DNA from 4 places in the Micromonospora sp. IBHARD004 genome. Region 1 is predicted to be linked to each of the others. Evidence: riboswitches for the same ligand, from Rfam matches in the RefSeq annotation. Region 1 holds a riboswitch; each other region holds the start of a gene.

Region 1 (2,192 bases):
TACGACTTCCAGCCGCTGCTCGGCAGCCAGATCTGCTTGAACCAGATCACGTAGAGCACGGCCAGGGCGTCGGAGTTGCGGACGAAGTACGCCGCCAGGTTGTTGCCGTACGTCCGGTCGCCGCCGCTGGCGACGCCGCCGAAACCGTCGGACTGCGCGGCGAAGTCGCACGCCCGGCCCTTGGGGTGTTCGCCCGACCCGCTGGGTCGGTAACAGGAGACGTACCGGGTGAACCCGGCCGACTTGGCCTCGTTGAGCGCGTGCAGCGTGCGCGGGGTGATGCAGCCGTCGGCCGGGGTGGGGTCGTTGACGCTGCACGACTCGGGCGGCCAGGAGCCGTCGGAGTTGCGTGGCGCCGGGTCGGCGTTCGCGGTGGAGGTGCCCCGGACCGTGCCGCCGCTGTCGCGGGCGCTCTCGGCGCGGTCGTTCGCCACCTCCAGCGCGCGTTCGGCCTGCTGCTTGCGCTTGCCCATCACCGCGACCTGCTTGCGCTGTTCCTGGATCTCGGCGGTCAGCGCCGTCCGGGTCGCCGTCGCCCGGTCCCGGGTCTCGATCAGGTCCCGCAGCGCCCGGTCCTCGTTGGCGGCGACCTGGCCCAGCGCGGCGGCGCGGTCCATGAAGCCTTCCGGGCTGTCGCTGGCGAGCAGCGCCGCCGCGGTGCCGAGCCGTCCGGTCCGGTACGCGACCCCGGCGATCTCGCCGACCTTGGTGTCGCGGACGCTCAGCTCGGCGTTGATCGTGGTGAGCTGGTTGGTGAGCTGCTTCTGCCGGCCGGCCGAGCGGGCCAGCGCCGTCTTCGCCTCCAGCCAGCCCTTGCTGGCCGCGTCGAGCTGGGCGCGCAGGGCCGGGGTGCCACCCTCGTCGTCGCCGGGGGCGGCGGCGAGCAGGCCGGCCGGGGGCGCCGCCCCGGCGGGGCCGACCGGCGCGGTCGCGAGGCCGAGCGCGAGTGTCGCCACGAGCAGGGCCGCCAACCGGGCGGCCGTCCGTTTTGCAGGTGCCACTGCTGGCATTCAGGTTTCCTTCCGTCAGCCGCCGACCGGGTTAGCTGACGGGTTCGGGACGGAAGATCCCTACCGCTGGCGCGGATGCACCCCACGAACATGGTTCCCCGGTTCGCCGCGGGCGGCGATTAGGCGGCGGCCACCGCAGGCGCCGGAGGGCGCCGCCCGGCGGAGGCCGGGGCCGAGCCTACCGGCGGTGCCCCGGTCCGGCCCGGTGAGCTACGGGCACGAACGGGGGCAAAACCGGCACAGGTGCACAATACCCGCACTGATTTAAGTTTGCCCTAATTACCACTCGACTGCACCACAGGCCCCGGCTGACGCTCCGGGCTCGATCTGCAACGTGGCGTGTTCGATGTGGAAGTCCTCCCGCAGGGCGGCCCGCGCGGCGGCCAGCACCTCGCCCACCTCGGCGCCCGGGCACATGGTCAGGTGCGCGGAGGCCACCTCCATCCCCGAGGTCAGCGTCCAGACGTGCAGGTCGTGCACCTCCGCCACGCCGGGCACCGCCGCCAGCCGGTCGTGCACCGCGGTCACCTGGAGGTGCTCCGGGGCGGCCTGCACCAGGATGCGCACCGCGGCGCGCCCCAGCCGCCAGGTGCGGGGCAGGATGAACAGCCCGATCGCGACGGCGACGAGGGGGTCCGCCCACCACCAGTCGGTGAGCGCGATGACCAGTGCGGCGCCGATCACCCCGAGCGAGCCGAGCAGGTCGCCCAGCACCTCCAGGTACGCCCCGCGCAGGTTGATGCTCTCCTGCGCCCCGCTGCGCAGCAGGGCGAAGGCGGCGATGTTGGCCAGCAGGCCGAGCACCGCCACCGCGAGCATGGGACCGGCCAGCACCTCCGGCGGCTCGCCGAACCGGCGTACCGCCTCGACCAGCACGTAGACCGCGACCGCGCCGAGCAGCACCGCGTTGGCCAGGGCGGCCAGCACCTCCAGCCGGTAGAGCCCGAAGGTGCGCTGCGGGTCGGTGTCGGCGTGTCGGGTGGCGGTGATCGCGGCGAGGGCCATGCCGATGCCCAGCACGTCGGTGAACATGTGCCCGGCGTCCGAGAGCAGGGCCAGCGAGCCGGTCGCGAACGCGGTGACCGCCTCGACCAGCATCAGGGTGGTGAGCAGGCCGAACGCGGCCCAGAGTCGACCCCGGTGGCGGTAGGCGGCGTTGGTCACCGCTCCGCTGTGGTCATG
Region 2 (2,192 bases), 2.9 Mb from region 1:
CGTGCAGCAGCAACAGCTGGCGGGTACCCGTCTCGTCACCCATACGGCGCAGTGTGCCACCGGTCGGACACCACGCGCGAGAGCCCGCAGTGGGCCGTCTGGTCGGGCATACGACGTCGGGCACCGGCTCAGAGAGCCGGTGCCCGACGGGTGACGCGGAGTGGATCAGGCGGAGTAGCCGCGGGTGGCCATCCAGTTCGCCAGGTCGATCGTGGTGACCCAGTACGCCGGCAGCGCCGGGTTCGCCGAGTCGGCGATCCGCACGGTCCGACCGTCGTTCTTGTAGCCGACCACCGCGATGTAGTGGCCGCCCGGGTAGGAGTGCCAGCCGCCGTCGGTGTCGGTGGCGTCGCCCGCGACGTTGGCGACGACGCCCCGCCCGTCGGTGATCGCCTTGACCACGTCGGCCTGCAGCTGGTCCATCTGCGCGGGGGTGGCCGCGCCCGGGATCATGTGGGTCCGGTACGGGTTGCCCTTGACCATCTGGTTCAGACCTCGGGTGGTGTCCTCGGCCGAGTTGGTGCCCATCTCGGTGGTGCCGAGCGGGCCGGCCAGCGCGTCCTGGGTCGTCTCGATGCCCGTCGCGCTGAGCGCGTTCCGGACCGCGGCCGGGCCGCAGTTGTAGTAGTAGATCTGCGCCTCGTAGTTGTAGTCCAGGACCTTGGTCGACGGCGGCTTCGGCGCCGCCTTGCGGGTCAGGTCCGGGTCCGGCTTCGCCGAGGTCGCCGTCGGCGACGGCTTGGGGCTGGGCGACGTCGACGGGACGGCGGCAATCCGCTCCTGGTTGCGGGTCGCCACGTCGCCGAGGCGCGGGGCCAGCTCCGCGGCGACGGCGGTGGCCTCCTGGCGGACGGGCGCGTCGCCGGTGTTGGCGAGCAGGGCGCCGGTGCCGGAGGCCAGGACGAGCGCGGCGGCGGAGCCGGCGACGATCTGGTACGGGCGCTCGGTGGCGAGGCGCCGCAACTGCCGCTTCAGGGTGTGCTTCACGTTTGGTCCTCCACGGGGGCGGGAGCGGCGCACGCCGGCCCGACGCGCGGAGGAACTCACGCGCGACGAGACATCTTGGGCGGTACGGCCGCGGGGCAGGGGAGCCCGGTCAACCGGGCGGCAGGGCGGATGCCCGAATCAGCTCGCCGGTCAGGCGAGCGACGGCACCGCGGCGCCGTGGAGGCGGGGGGACGAACGAGAGCTGGGATCGGGTTCCACGAGGATGGAAACTCCTTCCGACACCGCCTACCGGGTTAGCTGACGGATTCGGGCGGGAAGATCGCCCTACCGCGGGCCGTGGCTCGCGGATTCACCCCGGACGTGCACTGGGTCCCCGGTTCGTGAGATCACGATTGAGCGGGTCGGCGCGGCGTCGCCTCTTGCGATCGGAAACCGCACCGGACGCGCCGACACTACCGGTGGGTACCCGCCCTGCCAAGCGCCCCTCACCTGCTTAAACCTCGGTCACCATTACTCTGACCGGAACAGCCCGTCACTGACGTTACTCAATGGGACGAGCAGTTATGACGGAACCGTCGGGCGACAATCGGACATCGGGTGGCGAGCGACCGAAAATTGCGGTGCTCGATCACCCCGACTGACCCCGATGACCGTTTCCCGATTCGCGTGACCAGGCTCACCAAATTCAGGTCACAATTCAGCCAACCCGCGCCGGGCGCCAGCGCGCCGGGCGGGCCGGGGCGGCGCCGGCCGCCACCGGGGCGAGGGCCTGGGTCACCGCCTCCGCGCGGCGTACCGGCACCGGGCCGGGGCGCAGCGCCGCCGCGGCGGCGTACGCCTCCACGGCCAGCGCCCGGGCCGCCTCGGCGGCCAGCTCCGCGTCCCGCCAGGCCCGCTGCTCCCGCTCGGCCGCCGCACGGTAGCCGGCCAGCCGGCCGTCCCGCACCACCCGGGCGAGGACGATCTCCTGCTCCGCCGGGTGCCGGCGCGGGTCCCACCCGTTCCGGTGCGCGAGGACGTCGGCGAGCTGCCGCGCCGACAGCTCACCCCGCCAGTGCGCCGCCATCGCGGCGTGCCGCAGCCACCGCTCCCGGGCGGCGTACTCCGCGGGGGTCCGCGGGGTACGCGGCGCGGGCAGCACGGCGGCGCCGGCGAGCCGACGGGCGGCGCTCTCCGCCTCGTCGTACGCCCGCCAGGCCCGGTCGACCTCGTCCTGGGCGCGCAGCCACCGCTCCCGCCGTCGA
Region 3 (2,192 bases), 2.8 Mb from region 1:
TGAAGGTGGAGCGCCCCGTGAGCACCGTCACCGTCTCGATGCTGTCCAACGCGTCGAAGTTGCCGCGACGCATCATCTCCCGGATGGCCTGGACCTCCCGGACTGACCGTTGGTACCAGTCCTGCGCCGGGTCATCCGGCCGGCCTTTGTGGGAACGGTCGACGAGTCCCTTCGTCGGTACGCAGCCCACGTTGGGGCAGGTGCCGCCGTACATGCGGTCCGACTGCTCCACGAGCACGATGCGCTTGCCGAGCCGGCCCATCTTCGCGGCTACGGTCTTACCCCCCTTGCCGAAGCCGATGACGAGAATGTCGGCGTGAAGAATTCTGTTCACGGCACCCATATCTCCGGTCTCCAACATAGCCATTCGGCCATTGGCGAGCGTGAAACCAAGCAATATCGATCCAAATAGCGCCGGCCCATGCTATCTGAAGACGCGCCGCTCCGTGATTCAAACGGGTTATAGCCGCCATAAGGAGGAAGCTTGCAGCCGAGAAGTCAAACCCGTAGCGTCGGCGCATCCGGCCGGGTCGTCAAGTCATCAACGCGATGACGCTCGGGCCGGACCGCCCAATCGCGATCATGTGAGCCGGGGAACCAACCGAACATTGGGTGAATCCAGGGCCCGACGGTCATGGAAGGGCGCATCCTCCCGCCCGAACCCGTCATGGCCAACTGGATCGCCACCCGCGGCTACTCCGCCTGACCGCACCACGCCACGCGCGGCCGAAGGTGCTGCTCGCGGAGTGTGCCCGATGAGGAACACTGTAGGCACGGATCCGTCGTACGACAGTTCGGCGGATCCGTGCCGTCAGTTCCACCCTCGTGGAAGCCGGCCGTCATACATCACGGACCGCAAATAGGCCACCCCCGACCGCCAATGCCCCGGAGGCGTATGCCGCCAGCACGTCCGAGCCGGCCCCAAGGATCGAGCGGTGCGGTTCCCGACCTGGCCAAGCCTCACGCGAGCCGTTACCGCAGGAGAACAGTGCGCAGGTTGAGGGTCAAGATTAGAGCCGTTTAAGATTCGATTAGCGGAACCTTATCGTACGCATAATTCCGGCACCCAATGTGCCCGCTTGACAGCGCAGTGAATTGGCGTCGCCGGCTCGTTGATTTCTTTGGGCCGTCCTCACTAATGTTGGTCAGCGTCCGTTCCGGATGTCGGTCTCCACCTGGAGTACCCCGGGACGGCCACCGCCGAGTCGCTGGACGTCACTGGCGTCGACAGGCGAGCCGGGGAACCACCGCAGGTTTCGGGGTGAATCCGCATCAGCGGTAGGGCGCCTTCCACGCCCGAACCCGTCAGCTAACCCGGCAGGCGGTCGAGGTCTGTGCACCGTGACGTGCGTCGGCCTCGAGTGGAAGGAGCCGAACCCGTTGCCACCCGTGCGCACCCGGCCCGCCGGATCGCGTCTATTCACCAGAATCCTCGCCGTCGCGGCGGCGGCCATGGTGGCCGTCGGGCCAGCGGCCCACGCCCACGCCGCACCGTCGGCCGCCGATGTACAGCAGCAGATCGAAGCGGCGTGGCAAAAGCTCGAACCCGTCATCGAGCAGTACAACAAGGTCCGGTCGGAACTGGCCACGAACCAGCGGAGATCGGCCGAACTGAGCCGGAGGATCGAGCCACTCGGCAAGTCGGTGGAGATCAGCAGGACCCGGGTCCAGGGGATTGTGGCGGGGTACTACAAGCAGGCAAAGTCGCTTTCCACATTCAACGCCCTGCTGTCCCGCGGCTCGCCGCCGACCGCGTTGGGGGATCAGCTCGCGCTCGTGAATCAGGTGGCAAATTCGGAGCAGCGACAGATCACCCGGCTGTCGGACCAGCAGGCGAGCTACGACGCCGACAAGAAGAAGGTTGACGCGCTGATCGCGATACAGCAGCGCCAGCAGGCCCAGTTGGCGGCTCGCAAGAAGGCCATCGACGCCGAGATCAAGCGGCTGGATGCGCTACACAGACAGGTCGCCGCCGCGGAGGCGACCGCAGCGGCCAAGGCGGCCGCGGACGCCGCGGCGGCCAGAGCCGCAGCCGCCGCGCAGACAGCCGCCACCGCGAGCAGCACCTCACCCATCACGTCGACCAGTTCGCTGTTCATCGGTGGGAAGTGTCCCGCCGTCCCCATCACGGGAAGCGGCGGCGTCGCGGCGAAGACCGCGTGCAATCAGATCGGCGAGCCGTACGTGTGGGC
Region 4 (2,192 bases), 2.2 Mb from region 1:
CGTCGTCGATCAGAGCAGCGACATGTGCACGTGGTCGGTGTGGTTGGAGGGCCCGCTGTAGGACTTCCAGCCGGTTGCCGGGAACCAGATCTGCCGGTTCCAGATCACGTAGTAGATGCCGAGCCGGTCCGCGTTGCGGATCAGGAACGCGGCGACGTTGTTGCCGTACATCCGGGTGTCGTTGTTGTGCCAGGGGGCGAACCCGCTGTTCTGCAGCGACCAGTCGCAGGCCCGGCCCTTCGGGTGCTCCCACGGCCCGCCCGGCCGGTAGCAGCCGACGAAGCGGTTGAAGCCGGCCCGCTTGACCTCCTTGTACGCATGCAGCGTGCGTGGCGTGATGCAGCCGGAGGTGGTGGGGTCGTTCTCGCTGCACGACTCGGGCTTCCAGTCCCCGTCGGCGGTGCGGCCGGGACCGATCCGGGCGACCGGCGAGGTGGCCGAGACCAGGCCGCCGGTGAAGCCCTTCCCGCCGACCAGGGCGAGCGCCTTCTCCGTCTCGATCTTCTCCCGGGCCATCGCGTTCGCCTGCTTCTGCTGCTCGCGCACCTCGGCGTCGAGCGCCAGCTTGGCCTGCTCGGCGCGGGTCTTGGCGGCGTTGACCGCGGCGAGCTTCTGCGCGTTGACCATGTTCAACTCGTCGAGCGCGGCGGCCCGCCGGACGAACGAGTCCGGGGTGTTGCTCTCCAGCAGCATGGCCACCGCGCCGATCCGCCCGGTCCGGTACGACTGCGCCGCGAGCTGGCTCACCTGCGGACGCAGGGCGTCCAGTTGGTTCTGTGCCGCGCGCACCTCCAGGGCCAGCTGGAGTTGGCGCTGCTTCGACTTCGCCAGCTTGGTCTTCGCCTGGACGTAGTTGCGGTTGGCGGCCTCGATGGCATCGGTGATGAGCGGCTGCTCGGCGTCCTCCTCATGCCCCGAGGGGGTGGGAGGCGTCGTGGGCGCCGCGATCGCCGGTGCCGGGCCGGCGACGATGACGAACGCGGTGAGCACGGCCACCACGGATGTCAACCAGCGGCGCAGGGGTGCCGTCACAGTGTTCCCTTCCATCGACCGCCGACCGGGTTAGCTGACGGGTTCGGGACGGAAGTGGCCCCTACCGCTGGCGCGGATTCACCCCATGTACCTGGTTCCCCGGCTCGCCGTACGGCGATTGGGCGGCGGCACCGCAGGCGCCGCTGCGCGCCTTCGGCGGTGACCGGCAGCGAGGTTACCCGAGAGTCGTCCCGAGGATCTACGTCCGGAAGCCGGCTAAAAGCGGTAATTCGGCGGGCAGCTCCGTGACCAGCATCGCGTTTGGCGCGCGCGGTCACGCTCCGCAGCGTCACCATACGGCCTCCGTGCTCCCGTGCGGTCCGGTCCCGCCGCCGGTGGCGCCCGGGGCGGCGCCGGTGCGTGGTGCGCTCAGCGCCGCCAGCGCGGCGTCCGGCTCCGCGGGGGGACGGTACGCCGGCGCGGTGGGCCCGTCGGCCCCGCCCCGACCGGCGGTGGTCACCACGGCCGCCAGGCCGGTGGTGAGCGGCACGGCGGCGATCAGGCCGATCGTGGCGACCGCGCTCCGGACGATCTCCTGCGCCATGAACTCGCTGGTGAGGATCTCGCTCACCGCCCGCGAGTCGGCGACGAGCAGGAGCAGCAGGGGCAGCGAGGCGCCCGCGTACGCCAGCACGATGGTGTTGACCGTGGAGGCGATGTGCGCGCGGCCCACGCGGGTGGCCGCCCGGTAGAGCTGCAACCGGGACAGCCCCGGATTCGCGTGCGCCAGCTCGGTGACGGTGGCCGCCTGGGTGACCGTCACGTCGTCCAGCACGCCCAGCGAGCCGATGACGATCCCGGCCAGCAGCAGCCCGTGCAGGTCGACGTCGCGCTGGAACATCGACAGGGTGGTGGCGTCCTCGCTGCCGAAGCCGGTCAGGTGGGTGGCCGCGGTGGCGAGCGTGCCGAGGACGCCGGTCAGCACCAGGCTACCGAGGGTGCCGAGGACCGCCACCGAGGTCTGCGCGGTGATCCCGTGCGTCAGGTACAGCACCACGAACATGATCAGCGCCGAGCCGACGATCGCCACCAGCAGCGGCGGCTGGCCGCCGCCGATCCCCGGCAGCACGAAGCCCAGCAGGATGGCGAAGCTCGCGGCCAGCCCGCCCAGCGCGGCCAGCCCCCGCCAGCGGCCGAACGCGACGATGGCGACGGCGAAG

The links. Region 1 has a riboswitch for cyclic di-AMP ahead of ACTWO6_RS25580 (coiled-coil domain-containing protein). Riboswitches for the same ligand answer to the same signal wherever they lie in the genome.
Region 2: another riboswitch for cyclic di-AMP. It lies ahead of ACTWO6_RS11325 (C39 family peptidase); the one in region 1 lies ahead of ACTWO6_RS25580 (coiled-coil domain-containing protein).
Region 3: another riboswitch for cyclic di-AMP. It lies ahead of ACTWO6_RS06150 (NlpC/P60 family protein); the one in region 1 lies ahead of ACTWO6_RS25580 (coiled-coil domain-containing protein).
Region 4: another riboswitch for cyclic di-AMP. It lies ahead of ACTWO6_RS02900 (coiled-coil domain-containing protein); the one in region 1 lies ahead of ACTWO6_RS25580 (coiled-coil domain-containing protein).

Annotation. Positions count from the first base shown of each region.
Region 1 covers NZ_CP199934.1:5,257,288-5,259,479, reverse strand. The annotation lists gene ACTWO6_RS25580 (coiled-coil domain-containing protein) at 1-1,010, opposite strand, end outside; cyclic di-AMP (ydaO/yuaA leader) riboswitch at 1,015-1,146, opposite strand; gene ACTWO6_RS25575 (cation diffusion facilitator family transporter) at 1,290-2,192, opposite strand, start outside.
Region 2 covers NZ_CP199934.1:2,321,190-2,323,381, reverse strand. The annotation lists gene ACTWO6_RS11330 (alpha/beta fold hydrolase) at 1-43, opposite strand, end outside; gene ACTWO6_RS11325 (C39 family peptidase) at 166-987, opposite strand; cyclic di-AMP (ydaO/yuaA leader) riboswitch at 1,216-1,357, opposite strand; gene ACTWO6_RS11320 (hypothetical protein) at 1,646-2,192, opposite strand, start outside.
Region 3 covers NZ_CP199934.1:1,253,649-1,255,840, reverse strand. The annotation lists gene ACTWO6_RS06155 (FAD-dependent oxidoreductase) at 1-367, opposite strand, end outside; cyclic di-AMP (ydaO/yuaA leader) riboswitch at 1,189-1,339, shown strand; gene ACTWO6_RS06150 (NlpC/P60 family protein) at 1,342-2,192, shown strand, end outside.
Region 4 covers NZ_CP199934.1:594,116-596,307, forward strand. The annotation lists gene ACTWO6_RS02900 (coiled-coil domain-containing protein) at 10-1,032, opposite strand; cyclic di-AMP (ydaO/yuaA leader) riboswitch at 1,037-1,167, opposite strand; gene ACTWO6_RS02905 (YibE/F family protein) at 1,322-2,192, opposite strand, start outside.